Regions from separate parts of the Acinetobacter sp. 228 genome, predicted to be linked through region 1. Evidence: predicted binding sites of a transcription regulator. Region 1 holds the regulator's gene; the other holds the start of a gene.

Region 1 (8,175 bases):
GGCGGGAAAAATATAGAAAAAGTCCGCTGTGTGGTTGGTTCAACTTTATTTATGACCTTGATTGGCGGCAGTTTGATTGCACTTTTTGGGGTGATTTTTGCTGAAAATATTCTCTTGGCACTCGGCACAGATCCGGATGTAATGCATTTGTCCCTGCCTTATGTGCAGTGGATGCTGGTAGGTAGCCCCTTAATTTTTATCTATATTTTTTATACCTCCATTCTGCGTGGTGTCGGAGACAGTACCACGCCCCTATTTGCTTCCGTCATTACCATTGGGGTGGGCCTGGTGGTGACACCGGTCCTGATTGGCGGTTATTTTGGCTTTCCTAAAATGGGCATTATTTCACCGGCACTTGCTACCATTCTGGGAAATCTCGCAGTTCTGGTATTTTTGATTTTGTATCTGAAGCGCAAGCAGCATCCGCTCAAGCTCGACTGGGCTTTATTAAAAAATATTCGTCATCAGCCCCAGTTAAGCAAAACCATCCTTAAACTGGGAGTTCCAACTGGTGTACAAATGGTCACGACTTCAGTGGCTGGTCTGGTAATTGTGGGACTGGTTAACCGTTATGGTGCAGAAGCAACAGCCGCCTATGGCGCAGTCAATCAGGTCTTAAATTATATTCAGTTCCCTGCCTTATCGATTGCGATTGCTGCATCTGTATTTGCTGCTCAAGCCATTGGTGCAGGCAAATCGGATCTGCTGAATAAAGTTACCCGCACTGCGCTCATTATGAATATCCTGTTCACCGGTGGTCTGGTGATTCTGGCTTACCTGTTTTCCAAATATCTGATGGCGCTGTTTATTACCGACCCCCAGGTGGTGGTGCTCGGTCAAAAACTGCTGTTCATTGTTTTGTGGGCAATTCTGTTTTTTGGCGCCAGTGCCATTTTTGCTTCGATCATGCGTTCCAGTGGTACGGTAACTATGCCAATGCTGATTAATATTTTCGCCATTCTATGTATTGAAGTTCCCGCCGCTTATCTGTTTAGCCGGTGGTGGGGCCTGGAAGGTATCTGGTATGCCTATGCATTGGCCTTTGTCAGCATGTGTATTTTGCAGGGACTGTATTATCAGTTTGTCTGGAAGAAAAAGACCATTGAGACCTTGATATAGATAAAAAGTTTATAATTCAAAAGCCTTACATTACCTCAGATACTGACCTTCTAAAGAGTCAGATTAGGATTATCGTGATAAAAAGAAAACCCGCTTTTGCGGGTCTGTTTTACAATTTCTTAAGCAGACTTTTTCTTTCTTTTACCAAATTGGGTCGCCAGTGCAGTGACATGCTGATAACCGGTCGGCAAGATTCGCTGAATCAGGTCTATCGCTTTGGCATCATTGCCGATGAGTAGACGGCGCTTGTCTTTTTGTACCGCCTCCAGAATTTGACGAGCAGCTTCTGCAGGTGGACAACGCAATAATTTATTAAAATTACGGGCCGATTTTTCCGGATTCATACCTAAAGTCAGCAGGCTGTTATTCATTTTTGCTGCATTGGCAATATTGGTACGGATCCCGCCCGGATGCACACAGAGCGCACTGACTCCGCAATTTTCCATGTCCAGTTCCTGACGCAGGGATTCAGTAAAGCCACGTACTGCAAACTTGGTCGCATTATAAGCAGACTGGGTCGGTTGAGCCGTTAAACCAAACAGGCTGGAAATATTGATAATATGGCCATCGCCAGTTTTCTTGATCAGTGGCAGAAATTCTTTGGTGCCATACACCACACCCCAGAAATTGATTCCGACGATCCATTCCAGTTCTTCATAAGATGCCCCTTCCACTGTTGAACCCAGTGCAACACCGGCATTGTTAAAGATCATATTGACACTACCATGATCCTGTTCAACCTGCGCCGCCCAGTTACGCACCTGGTCCAGGTCAGCCACGTTTACTTTCTGAATGGTGACACGGACATCACTCTCTTTGAGCAATTCGAGCGTTTGCGCCAGACCCTGTTCATTGATATCACTCAGTGCCAGATGACAACCCTGCTGGGCCAGTAGTACCGCCAGTTGCTGGCCAATACCTGAACCGGCCCCGGTAATCGCGGCAACTTTATTGTTAAAATTTTTCATTTAATTTCCTTATGTAAACTACTGCCATTCCATGACAGCAGGATCTTGTTCTGTTGTTTCAGGAGCTAGCACAGATCCTCAATATAGTTTTGACAATACAGATTGTCAATAATTATCCCATATCCTTAGAGGCCAACTTTCGGGACAGAATTTCTCATGTAGGTCTAAGCGTGATTTATTGCTAAGATATTCAAAATCTTTATACAGATGAGCACTCAGGCCTTATGACCGATTCAATCGACTCAGCAGTGAAACCACGAGCCGCCAAAACCAGACAACGTCAGTTTAAAGGCCTGTCGATGGCGGAGCGGCAGCAGGCACGTCGTGAAAAGTTGATCGAAGCTGGAATTGAAGCCTATGGCAGTTACGGCTTTTTTTCAGTCACGGTCAAAGATATCTGCAATGAAGCCAAACTGACTGAACGTTATTTTTATGAATCTTTCAAGAAAAGCGAAGATCTGTTTCAGACCATTTTTTTGAAACTGATTGATGAACTGCAACAGAATGTGATGCAGGCCATGATGCAGGCATCGAGTGATCCGAAAAAAATGATCGAAGCCGGTTTGACAGCCCTACTCACCACCTTGCGTGACAATCCACGTATGGCCAGGATCATTTATATTGATGCCATGCTGGTACAGGAACTGCATAATCAGGCCACCATTCATGAAACCATGTCGCGTTTTGACCGTATGATTCATGCTTTTGTCATGTTAATGATGCCGCAGTTAAATCGTAGCGAGCAGGAAATTTCCCTGGTTTCGACCGGTTTAAATGGTTATGTCACCCAAATTGCCATTCGTTGGGTGATGAGCGGTTTTAAGCATTCGCTTGAAGAAGTTTTATCATCTTGCAGTGTGGTTTTTTTAGCACTATTAGAGTCATTTTCCGAGAAAAAATAGCTGTTAAATCCTTTTGTTAAAAAGGTATTATGAGCTTTCCAGTGTAGTTGTGAATTTATGCTTTATCTTGGAAACAGGTAAAATTAATTTATGATTTTTTAACAATTTTATGCGCTATATTTGTCACAAATCTTTGTGAATTTCAGCAGTTTTTCCCTTTCTGCAATGATACTGTCATAATTAGTCTTTGTAATAAGCCTGTCATAAATATAAAACGGCTCACCGTTTACATGAAATAGGGTATTGCGTTGTGAAAGATGACTACATATTAATCGTCGATGACGAGCTCCCGATTCGGGAAATGATCCATACCTCTCTGGATATGGCCGGTTTTCAGTGCTTGCAGGCAGAAGATGCCAAGCAGGCGCATCAGATGATTGTGGATCAACGTCCGGCACTGATTTTGCTGGACTGGATGATGCCAGGTGGTGTCAGCGGTGTGGACTTATGTCGTCGTCTGAAACGTGATGAAAGCCTGTCTGAAATCCCGGTGATCATGCTGACAGCACGCGGTGAAGAAGACCACAAGGTACAAGGTCTGGATGCCGGTGCCGATGACTACATGACCAAACCGTTCTCGACCCGGGAACTGGTTTCCCGGATTAAGGCGGTACTGCGCCGTGCCAATGCCCTGAGCGGTGAAAAAACCATTGATGCCAATGGCCTGATTCTGGATCCGGTCAGCCAGCGGGTGAATTTTGGCAATAATATTCTGGAAATGGGACCCACCGAATACCGTTTGCTGGCATTCTTCATGACCCATCCGGAACGTGCCTATACCCGTGCGCAATTGCTGGATCAGGTGTGGGGCGGTAACGTCTATATTGAAGACCGGACCATTGATGTGCATATCCGTCGCCTGCGCAAGGTGCTGGAACCCTATGGTGTGGACCGTTATGTACAGACCGTACGTGGCACAGGTTATCGTTTCTCGACCCGTTCCGATGTCGCTTTAGGTTAAATATCATTTAAGGTAAATCTTGTTTTATGTATGAACCCTACCCTGTCCCCGAACTGGCACGCGAGCACAAAAGAATCCGTTACAGCAGTTTATGGGATTTCGCCAAACAGGATTTACGCCTGCTGGCTTTTTTTCTGATTATTGCCAGCTTTATTGGTTTTGGGAGTGGGTATTTCTGGATTTGTATCGTAATCGCCTTCGTGGCGTTCTTTGCGACCCAGATGCGTTCTTTATACTTGGTCAATGAATGGATTTCCAACCGCCCCTATGATGTTCCGCCCAATATTGGCGGAATTTGGGGTGCACTGCTTTTCAATGTTTACCGCGCCCAGCGTCAGGAACGGATTGTTCAGGCAGAAATGGTTGAACTGATCGATCGTGCACAGTCTTCTCTGGTAGCCTTGCAAGAAGCTGTCGTTTTAATTGATGAAAACCAGCAGATTGAATGGTGGAATCCTGCTGCGGAACGTCTGCTCGGAATCTCGAGTGATGACCGTGGCCGTAATATCCTGACCTTGCTGCGCCAACCGAATTTTATTGAATACTATCATCATATTGATGAATCTCCGGACGGCCTGAAAATGCGCTCTTCACTGTTTGAAGACCATTATGTACAGGTCAAAATGACACGTTTTGGCGGAGAAAGCCGAGTACTGGTCGCTTATGATGTAACCCGGATGCATAATCTGGAACAGATGCGTAAAGATTTCGTCGATAATATTTCCCATGAACTACGAACTCCTTTGACCGTACTCAGTGGCTATATTGAAACCTTTACCGATCAGGAAGACATCAATCCACGCTGGAAACGTGCCTTTGATCAGATGCAGTCGCAGACCCGACGCATGAATGCACTGGTCAATGACCTGCTATTACTGTCACGTCTGGAAAATGACAAGAATATTGCCAAAAACCAGATCATTGAAATGCCGAGTCTGATGAACCAGCTGTTCGATGATGCCCAGGCCTATAATATGGATTATGGTCATACCCTGAATCTGGACATTGACAGCCATTGCGATCTGATCGGTTCAGACATGGAACTGGCCAGCGCTTTTAGTAATCTGATCACCAATGCCATCAAATATACGCCTAAAGGTGGCACCATCACTATCGGCTGGCATGATGATGGTGAATCGGCCTATTTTGTGGTGCAAGATAACGGTATCGGCATTGATCCCAAGCATCTGCCACGTCTGACCGAGCGTTTTTACCGTATCGATTCAGACCGCAGTCGCCGTACTGGTGGTACCGGTTTGGGACTTGCCATCGTCAAACATGTATTGATGCAACATCAGGCACATCTGGAAATCGAGTCCAAAGAAAACCAAGGTTCCACGTTTAAGGTGGTTTTCCCCAAAGAACGTCTCAGCTTCCCGGACTAATCTCACAAAATCAAAAAAGGTGCCATCGGCACCTTTTCTTTTAAGCATTTAAGAGCTGATCTGTTTTTCCCTGCTCAGCGCACGCGCATAGGCTGCACGTTGTGAGACCCGTTTCAGATAGGCCTGAATCGCTGGATAACTTTGGCCTGTCCGGCTCTGCATCGCTTCCAAAGGAAAACTCATCTGAATATCGGCAAAACTGAAATGTCCGGCAAAATAATCATGCTCGCTCAAATAGCTTTCCAGAAACTGGATATGATCTTTTAAGCGGCTCTGTACAAACTGTTTCTTCACTCCATCACAGATTTTCTTGGCTACAGGCCGAATCAGCAACGGGGTATGTTTTGGTACAGTGGTCATCACCAGTTGCATCACCAGCAGCGGCATTAACGAACCTTCCGCATAATGCATCCAGTAACGGTACTGGGCCTTGTCGGCAGGATCTTCGGGACGAAACTGCTGCTGTTCGTCATAGGTTTCCTGTAAATATTCCAGGATCGCTGCAGATTCCGCCAGTACCTGACCCTGATCGACCAGAATCGGAGCTTTGCCCAATGGATGGATCTGTTTTAAGGCCGGTGGCGCAGAAAGATTGGGCTGACGCTTATAGTATTTAACCTCGTAATCCAGTCCTAACTCTTCCATGGCCCACAGGATACGAAATGACCGTGATTGTTCGAGATGATGTAAAACACGCATATTAGACTCATGATTTTATTGTTCTTGCTCATTGAGCATAGCAAAAAGCAGCCGACTCCAGCTCATTTTTTGATGACTGTAATGATATGTATCCCATGTTGCAGATTCACTCTTTGAGTTCAATTCAGCCAGCGCTTTATATTCCCATCATTTTAGCATTTATCGTGAAGCACGCATCCGCTCTGGAAATGCAGGAGCTTCTAAACGTAGCCCATCATAGGCTGGAATAGAACCAAAACGTTCATGCCCTTCTATCCATTGTTCCCGTGCAATTTTAAGGTCCTCTACCGTACGCCCGACCAGATTCCACCATAATAAAATCGGGCTTTCAAATGGCTCTCCTCCAATCAATAACACCCGGCTTCTGGCATGAATTTCAGCATTGACCTGTTGCAACCCCGGCTCCAGGATCAGCATATTATCCTCTGTCAGTTCATGTCCATTTATACTGGCCGTACCTTCAAGTACCATAAAGCCATATTCAAATTTCGGATTCAGTGGCAAACGCATACTGCTACTTTCATCTGCATACAGATCCACGCCCAGCAATTCACTATGCACTTTAACCGGTGATCTGGTATTTAAATACTCTCCAACCAGCACGGTAAACTCGATACCCTGCTCATTGACCACCGGTAATTCAGGATAATGGTCAAACCCCGGTGCCATATTGATCTTGTCATCCGGCAAGGCAATCCACAACTGTGCTGCATGCATATGGGTCTCACTTTCCGGAGAGACTTCAGTATGTGAGATACCATAGCCCGAGGTCATCAGATTGACCTGCTTGGGACGAATCAATTGCTGATTTCCCAGACTGTCATTGTGCATCATGCTGCCTTCGATCATCCAGGTAAAAGTCTGCAGCCCGATATGCGGATGTGGTCCGATATCTAGGCCATCTCCTTGCGGGAAAATGGCAGGACCGGCGTGATCGAGAAAACACCAGGCACCTATCATGCGCTTGTGTCTGCTTGGCAAGGCACGTTTAATCACGGTACCCTGCCCGATTTCTGCGCGGCGTAAAGGAAATTCCTGAATAAACCGGTTTACATACTTTTCACAATCATCAGAATTGGACAGTTCAATATCACTATTGGTCGACATGGCTGAGTTTACCTCGGCATTTTCATTCTAGTTCCGGAGTGGGTGAGACATTCACATTAGACTGATCCAAAATGCCCCTTGCTCAGGACAATGTACAGGGTCTAGATTCAAAATCTATCTCTAGAAATATTTAGATACGTATTAAGTATTCTAATGGCTACCCTATTTAAAATCTGAACAGCTGATACGATTTATATTGTAAATACAAATACTTGAGTTAGCTTAAAATTTTTGATGCAGCTACCTGGCTTAAGGAGATGATATGGGGTTATACAAAGAAGTATTGCGCAATCATGTTTCACGTGAAACGAATGAATAGTTTTTTAAAATTCTGGCAAATAAGATGATTTTTCATGTATTTCAAATACTTCCATTATTAAAAAACACAAATTTTGTTACGTTTTAAATGTAAAAACCTTCCGGATACCCAATTTTTGGGAGGTTATTTTTTATGCAATCACGGCATAATAGGCACCTATAAAAATAATACTGGACCAGGACATGTCTGCTAAGAATGAGAATATATATTCAACGACGAATGTATCTTTTCAAAATTCGACGACTGATAAATCACTAAAACTATCTGAATGTGATCTGAAAAACCGTCAGCTGATTGAACAGGCGCTGACAGATCCGCATGCCCGTATTCCTGCTCCGTTTCAGCAATATTTTTATGATTACGTCTATACCCATAGTCATCAAAATTTGCGTCAAATTAACTATCTGGCACAAATAGCATTTCTTCTGTATTTTTTTGCTGATATCCTGATTATTCCGGACATGTTTTTTATGTCCGGGCTGATACGTGTGGTTCTGGTTCTGGGCGCACTGTTTTGCTGTTATTACCTGTTTAAAAAATATAAAAACATTCAGGTTCTGGATAGAATCGTGCCTATAGGTACGACTGTGGCCGCAGCGGCCTGGATTGGCTTACTGGTACTTTCAAGTAGTCCTCATGTGGCCACCTATATTTATGCCTCTGCGATTTTTATTCTTGTCGCCAATCTCTGTATACAGACCCAGTTTAAAGTCGC
Region 2 (8,175 bases), on a different contig from region 1:
GATGATATCGACTTTTTCATCAATTGCAGTTTGTAGAATTTTCTCACATGGCACCATCACGCCAAGGTCAACGATGTCATAGCCATTACAGCCCAATACCACGCCCACGATGTTTTTACCGATATCGTGTACATCGCCTTTCACCGTAGCCAAGAGGATTTTACCTTTGGCTTCAGCCTGGGTTTTTTCAGCTTCAATGAACGGGTTTAACCACGCGACGGCCTGTTTCATGACACGTGCCGATTTCACCACTTGTGGCAGGAACATTTTGCCGGCACCAAACAGGTCGCCGACCACGTTCATACCCGCCATGAGCGGACCTTCGATCACATCCAGCGGACGCGTCGATTTTAAACGGGCTTCTTCCGTATCCTGATCGATATAAGTGGTGATGCCTTTTACCAGTGCATACTCAAGACGTTTTTCAACGGACTCGGCTCGCCATTCAAGGTTTTCTTCCGCTTTTTGCTGACCGCCTTGACCCCGGTATTTTTCTGCAATGGTCAATAATTTTTCAGTTGCTTCCTGACCGCTTTCGCCCTGGTTGCGGTTCAAGACTACATCTTCAACGGCATCTTTAAGCTCTTTGTCGATGTCATCATAAATCGCCAGCTGGCCGGCGTTCACGATCCCCATGGTCAAGCCTTTCTGGATCGCGTGATACAGGAACACTGCATGGATCGCTTCACGTACAGGCTCGTTACCACGGAAGGAGAATGATACGTTTGAAATACCGCCTGAAATCATCGCATTTGGCAGATTTTCTTTAATCCAGCCGGTTGCTTCAATGAAGTCCACGCCATAGTTATTGTGTTCTTCAATACCCGTTGCCACTGCAAATACGTTCGGGTCAAAGATAATATCTTCAGAAGGGAAGCCCACTTCGTTCACAAGTACATCGTATGAACGCTTACAGATTGCTTTTTTTCGTTCTGCTGTATCGGCCTGACCATTTTCATCAAATGCCATCACGATCACCGCAGCACCGTACTGACGGCAAAGGCGGGCACGTTCGACAAACTCGTCATAACCTTCTTTTAAGGAAATCGAGTTCACAACGGCTTTACCTTGAACGCATTTCAAACCTGCTTCAATAATCTCCCATTTAGAAGAATCGAGCATGATTGGCACACGTGAAATATCAGGTTCAGATGCGATCAGGTTCAGAAAGTGCACCATCGCACCTTGTGAATCCAGCATGCCTTCATCCATGTTGATGTCGATGATCTGCGCACCGGCTTCCACCTGTTGACGTGCCACGTCCAACGCTTCTGTGAAGTTTTCTTCTTTAATTAAACGAAGGAATTTTTTAGAACCCGTGACGTTGGTACGTTCACCGACGTTCACGAATAATGAATCTTTGGTGATGTTAAATGGTTCTAAACCACTTAAACGACATGCAGGCTCAATTTCAGGGATCTGGCGAGGGGCAATACCTTCAACCGCCTGCGCAATCGCGCGGATATGATCTGGCGTAGTACCACAGCAACCACCGGTGATATTGATCAAGCCGCTTTCAGCAAATTCTTTAATGAATGCTGCCGTTTCTTCAGGGGTTTCATCATAACCACCAAACGCATTTGGCAAGCCTGCGTTAGGATGCGCAGAAACGAAGGTGTCGGCAACGTCAGACACGGTTTTTACGTGTGGACGCATCGCATCTGCACCAAGTGCACAGTTAAAGCCGATTGAAATCGGTTCTGCATGACGCATTGAGTTCCAGAATGCTTCTGCGGTTTGACCTGTCAATGTGCGACCTGAGGCATCGGTAATCGTACCTGAGATCATGATTGGCAATTCATAACCCAGTTCCTTGAACACTTCTTTTACTGCAAAGATGGCAGCTTTAGCATTGAGCGTATCGAATACAGTTTCAATCAGGATGATATCAACACCGCCTTCAATTAAGGCTTTGGTCGATTCGATATAATCAACTTTCAGGGCATCAAAGGTGATGTTACGGAACGCAGGATCATTCACATTCGGTGAAATAGATGTTGTACGTGATGTTGGCCCGATGACTCCGGCTACAAAACGCGGTTTTTCCGGCGTTGAATATTTGGCACAGGCTTCTTTTGCTAAACGTGCAGCTTCACGGTTAATTTCTGGAACCAGATCTTGCATATGATAGTCAGACATAGAAACACGCGTACCGTTAAAGGTATTGGTTTCAATAATGTCTGCGCCGGCTTCAAGATATGCTTCGTGAATGCCTTGGATAATCTGCGGTTGGGTCAGGACTAAAAGGTCATTGTTGCCTTTGAGGTCAAAGGCCCAATCGGCAAAACGTTCACCACGATAATCGGCTTCTTCCAGTTTATGGCGTTGGATCATGGTACCCATCGCACCATCGATAATTAAAATTCTTTTGGCAAGAAGTTCTTTTAAGGTGGTTAATGTCGACATTCAAACGTTCTCAGCAGTCTTTTAAAACGGCTGTAATCTTAGCAGATTAGTGAACTGATTTCTGCTGACATTGCTCAGAATGATGGATAAGTATGATATGAAAATTTGATAAGTCAGTAGATAAACATAAAATTCTGAAATCCGGACCAGAAAATATAGTTAACCTGGCTCTGATTTGACCGGTTTAGGGCAGGGGCAGAAACACAAAATTGAACTGAGGCATCTATTCATAAAAATGTCATATTCATTCCTTATGCTATGCAACTGAAACTTTATTCAGCCTGCTGACAGAAAGGGCTTCGATGGTTTTGGTAGCAAAATGTGTGTACTTTTTGCGCAGAAACAAGCTGGAATGCTATCTCAAGTGAATGATTTATAAAATCAAAATTTAGTTTTTAGTCGGAATTAAACAGGACGAATGACAGCAAGAAAATCCAAATAATTGCATCATATGACAACAGTTTGTCATATAATTGTCACAATTTAACTGAACAATATGAGGATCATTGAATCCTCTATTCCTGCTTGCATGAATCCTAATCCAACTCCCGTAGATTCAGCACACAAGTCGGCTTCGAAAAAGTCGACCAATGTTCATGTGCCAACACCGAAATTTTTTATGCCGGTGTTCTTGACTCTTATTATCACTACGCTGATTTATATCGGCTTCCAATTGTCTTCAGATTTAGCACATGTACCGGCCTTAAGCCTGTATTCAGTTATTTTGTTAGCAACTGCACTTTTTATCGCATTGAGCTTTGAATTCGTCAATGGCTTCCACGATACAGCCAATGCTGTTGCTACCGTCATTTATACCAATGCACTCTCAGCTCCCGTCGCAGTGATGTGGGCCGGCTTCTGTAATTTCCTTGGGGTTATGGTGGCCAGTGGCGCGGTTGCTTACGGTATTATTGCGTTATTGCCGGTTGAGCTGATTATGAATGTCGGCTCTGGTGCAGGCTTTGCCATGGTCTTTGCCATGCTGATAGCGGCCATTCTCTGGAACCTTGGAACCTGGTTCCTTGGTATTCCTGCATCCAGTTCGCATACCCTGATCGGTTCGATTCTGGGTGTTGGCATCATGAATTACATTCTGAATGCCGGCAGTGGCGCTTCAGGTATAGACCTGGAGCAGGTGATTAAAGTTGGTAAGGCGCTATTATTTTCGCCTCTCATCGGTTTTGCATTTGCAGCGGTGCTGTTCCTGCTGGTGAAAAAAATCTTCAAGCGTCAAATGGAACTGTTTCAGCCACCTGAAGGCAACAAGCCACCACCTCCATTGATTCGTGCCATGCTGATTTTTACCTGTACAGGTGTGAGTTTTGCACACGGTTCAAATGACGGTCAAAAAGGCATGGGTTTGATCATGCTGATTCTGATTGGGTGCGTACCTCTGGCGTACTCATTGAACAAGAATCTGGATACCCAGCATATTCAATCTTTTGGCCAGTTGTCGGCACAAACAGCCGATGTGATCTATCCAAATCATCAGGATATTCCGGATGAGCAAGCCCGTGCTGTTATCACCAAGTATATCCAGACCAAGGAAATTACCCCTGAAGTCATTCCGGCACTGGCAAGTTTGACCGATCATCTGGGTGAGAAAGTAGCTAGCTATAGCAACATTAAAGATGTGCCTGAAGCTCAAGTTTCTGAATTCCGTAACGACATGTACCTCAGCACAACCGCTTTTAAACGTCTGGATAAAGCAGAATCTTTACCTGCGATGTCTGCTGCGCAAGAAAAAACGGTGGATAAATACCGTGATAATCTTGACTCATTCCTGCAATATATTCCAACCTGGGTGAAAGTTGCAGTTGCGCTTGCACTGGGTCTAGGTACCATGGTGGGCTGGAAGCGTATTGTTGTGACCGTCGGTGAGCGTATTGGTAAAGAACATATGACCTATGGACAGGGCATGTCCGCCGAGCTTGTTGCGATGTCGACCATTGCTGCGGCAGATGGTTTCGGTATGCCAGTATCTACTACTCATGTACTGAACTCAGCAGTAGCCGGTACCATGGTAGCAAACAAGTCAGGACTGAATTTCCAGATGGTGAAAACCATTCTGTCTGCCTGGGTATTTACCTTGCCAGCAACGATCTGTCTGTCAGGTGGTTTGTATTGGATATTGTTAAAAGTGTTCTAAACATCGTTGATAAAAAAACGCTGCCTCGGCAGCGTTTTTTTATGGGTGATTTTTACCTCTCCCTTGCGCACTCAGAATATATTCTGAGGATGCTCATCTCCTAAGAGGAGAGGGGATTTTACATAATATATTCAAATATGGGTATTGACGCTAAATCTTGCTCTTTTACCTCATGGAAAAGTAGCTTGGAGGCAGATATCTAACAGTTACTAAAATTTATGATGGATACTCCCTCTCCCTTGGGGAGAGGGTTGGGGTGAGGGGCAGAATTTTAAATAAAAAGAATATCGACTCTAGGAAAAGGGTAAAGTGAAGGAAATAAATTACTTCTTCAACTTGCTCAATAATCCTTTTGGCAATTTCTCCGTCGCAAAACCAAACAGCGCAGCAAAAGGCAGTGCGGTACGCGCCAGATAAGCGACTCGCCACAAACCACCATGATTCGCACCATGCATCATTAACTCAAGCGGATGGTTCAGTTCCACTTCAGGATTGGCCACTGATTCCGGATTGCGAAGGTCATGAATCCATAATGCTGCCATCAATGCATTGGTAGTTTCAGGTGCGAAAGCTTCCACATCAAACAGGCTGGCGCCATTGAATGCGGCTTTTAATAGCGGATTTTTGGTAACAGAATGAGTGGTCGTAGAAGGTGCAATATTAATGCTGACCCGTTGACCTTGAGCACGCGCCAAGGTTGCACGCCATTGCTGAATACGTTTTGCCAGCGCATAGTTTGGGCCTTGTTCAACCACCAGACAGTCACAAATGCCATATGCCTGATCGCCAGACTGAATCAGCTCATGACTATTTTTCTGGAAAAAGTGTTTACGGCTTAAAGTCGCAACACTTTTAGAAATCAGGGTCTGTGCCTTGGAGCGTTCTGCATATTTTTCTTTTGAGGCTTCGATCACTTCAGCTGGAACGGCATACACATCAGTCGGCGTACACATATACATCAGGCTGGTATTGGCTTTTTGCTGGCTAACATAGTGCATGATGGCATCCATCGCCATGGAAACGCGGACATGCTTTTCACCATCCAGATAGGCAATCGCAGCCAGATCCAGATCCGTCTCAAACTGTAATAGCCATTTAGCAATTTCAGGAATCTGGGTGAGTAAATTTGCGCCCAGTTTTTCTTTCAAAATGTTCGGTGAAGTATCGGCAGGCAGATCTTTAGTACAAGGTGCATACAGGGTGGCATTGCCTTGGCTAACGGTGTCAATAATCTTGCCCCAGACCCGGGTATTCGGCAAATCAATCGCCACAATATTGGCTTTCCATTTTGCCAGCCAGGTTAGAGGTCCTGCTTCAGATGCAGCACCAAACAGCACTGTGGTCCGATCTGACAGGTCAAACCATTCAGGATTTACCACACATTCACGTAGGGCATTGGCATGGCTGGTTTCCATGATGCCTTGAGTTTCCCAGCGTTCAATCTGCTCCAGTAAGGCATCACCTTGCAGCTTTTGCCCCTGGTAGGGCACATACCATTCTGGTGCCGCTTTGCTATGACCTGTCAGCTTAAAGGTATGCAACTGACCCGCGGGAAGAGAGAAGACCTCCTGCAGTAAATGCTTTTGACCGTCACGATAAAACTCAAAAGTCTGATGAGCCTGTGCCAATCCATCCTCTGCAATTTTCAGACTGGCTTCAGGAGAACTCAGACCCTGCTCGACCAGCTGCTTAAAATGTATGGTGTAGAGTTTGCGCCAGTTTTTTTCTGATTGTGCCTGTGCAGAACTGTGAGGGGCGATATTGGCTAGCGCTGCCGCGATAATTGCGCGCCCTGCTTTTGAGCTACTGGGTTTTTGTTGTGGAGACTGAAGAGGAAATTGGAGACCGTCTGGTGTAGTGGACATGCAAAATATCTCGATAATGACAGTGATTAATATACAGATGTATACATTATCGCTGCAAAATTCACTTCAAGATTGGCATTAAGTGACATCCTGTCTTTCTAATATATTACGAGATGTTTCAACTGACCAAGAGAGCCGCAGCTCTCTTGTCGATTTTTAGTGAAAAACTCAGGCCCAACTTACAGGTAGTCCAGTTGTCTCAGGATTTAAAAATCCGCGTTAAAACGGAATCTGCATCAGTTTATTCAGGAAGTGCGGAATCAGGCGTGGCTCCAGAATAATCGTCATGATCACACCGTAGGCTGCTCCCCATAAATGCGCGCTGTGATTAATATTGCTATTGCCTTTTTTGCCTGACCAGATGCTATAGGCCACATACAGCACAGCAAAAATAATTGCAGGAACTGGAATGAAGAATACAAAAATCAGTTTCCATGGTTCAAACAGAATATAGGCAAACAGCACAGCCGACACTGCACCGGAAGCGCCTAGACTGGCCCAGCGCGCATCATTTTTATGCTTCAGGTAACTTGGCAGAATCGCAGCAACCAGAGCACCCAGATAGAACAGGATAAAACCCAGGTCGTACAGATATTGACGATAAAAGCTTTCAATTACACTGCCAAAAAAGAACAGAGTAATCATATTGAACAGCAGATGGGTTCCATCCGCATGAATAAACCCGTGCGTAATAAAACGGTCATATTGTCCACGTTGCAGTGCCGGAGGCCAGAAAATCAGCCGGTTCATTACCGTCTCTTTGGAGAAAGCAATAAATGACACAATACAGGTGATCAGAATAATGGTAACAGTATGATTAAAAGGTAAATCAAGCATATAAATGATTCTAATGGTGCCTATTTGCTAATTATCATGCCATTAAAATTGAGCTAAAGTTGTACTTTTATAATAAATCCGACAATTTTAGTTGATTTTTAAAAATTACCCCGCATCTTCAGTTAAAATGGTCACTTGAGCTTGAGGAAATTATTGTTATGTCGACTGAGAACAGCAGCACTCCAGTTGTTGGTGAAATTCCCAACTTATTGATTACACCAACAGCACAAGAGTATTTAAAGGATTTACTGGATAAACAGAACACCCCGGGTATTGGTGTGCGTGTTTTTGTAGAGCATCCGGGTACTCCTCGCGCTGAATGTTGCATGGCCTATAGTGCACCTGATGAAGTTGTACCGACAGATTATAAGCAGGAATATCCTGATTTCCCTGCTTTTATCGACTCGCCATCTATTCCGTATTTACTTGATGCCGTAATTGACTACAACAAAGACCGTTTTGGTGGTCAGTTGACCTTCCGTGCGCCGAACTCTAAAGTGCCACGCGTGGGGCCAGATGCATCAGTAGAAGAGCGCATTACCTATGTCTTGCAGTCTGAAATTAACCCGGGTCTGGCGGGCCATGGTGGTAACTGTGCACTGGTTGAAGTCAAAGAAGACCCTGAAAAAGGTTTAACCGCTGTACTTAAATTTGGTGGTGGTTGCCAGGGTTGTTCAGCGATTGATATCACCTTGAAACAGGGCGTAGAAACCACACTAAAACAGCATATTCCTGAATTGATGAATGTCGTTGATGAAACGGATCATAGTCAATCTGAAGGTGCGTATATGAAATAAGCTGTTCTATATAACAGTTCATTTATAGCATTTAAAAAAAACCTCGAACTTTCGAGGTTTTTTTATATCTGGCTTAAAATTTGGTGAATATTAATGATAATAATTATCAATAGCAATTGCA

The links. Region 1 encodes PhoB, which activates phosphate uptake and scavenging genes when phosphate is short. Its sites were predicted from a motif close to TGTCATNAANCTGTCATAA; they were not measured.
Region 2: a site for PhoB is predicted at 2,870-2,888, ahead of VXQ92_RS00145 (inorganic phosphate transporter). Genes of this name have one in related genera too.

What each region holds. Positions count from the first base shown of each region.
Region 1 is NZ_JAYWYV010000007.1:33,089-41,263, forward strand. Features, by position in the region: gene VXQ92_RS07370 (MATE family efflux transporter) at 1-1,119, shown strand, start outside; gene VXQ92_RS07375 (SDR family NAD(P)-dependent oxidoreductase) at 1,239-2,087, opposite strand; gene VXQ92_RS07380 (TetR/AcrR family transcriptional regulator) at 2,312-2,989, shown strand; gene phoB (phosphate regulon transcriptional regulator PhoB) at 3,240-3,950, shown strand; gene phoR (phosphate regulon sensor histidine kinase PhoR) at 3,977-5,335, shown strand; gene VXQ92_RS07395 (glutathione S-transferase family protein) at 5,384-6,034, opposite strand; gene VXQ92_RS07400 (pirin family protein) at 6,194-7,141, opposite strand; gene VXQ92_RS07405 (GGDEF domain-containing protein) at 7,643-8,175, shown strand, end outside.
Region 2 is NZ_JAYWYV010000001.1:30,461-38,635, forward strand. Features, by position in the region: gene metH (methionine synthase) at 1-2,406, opposite strand, end outside; gene VXQ92_RS00145 (inorganic phosphate transporter) at 2,936-4,555, shown strand; gene VXQ92_RS00150 (hypothetical protein) at 4,879-6,420, opposite strand; gene VXQ92_RS00155 (rhomboid family intramembrane serine protease) at 6,640-7,257, opposite strand; gene nfuA (Fe-S biogenesis protein NfuA) at 7,416-8,054, shown strand.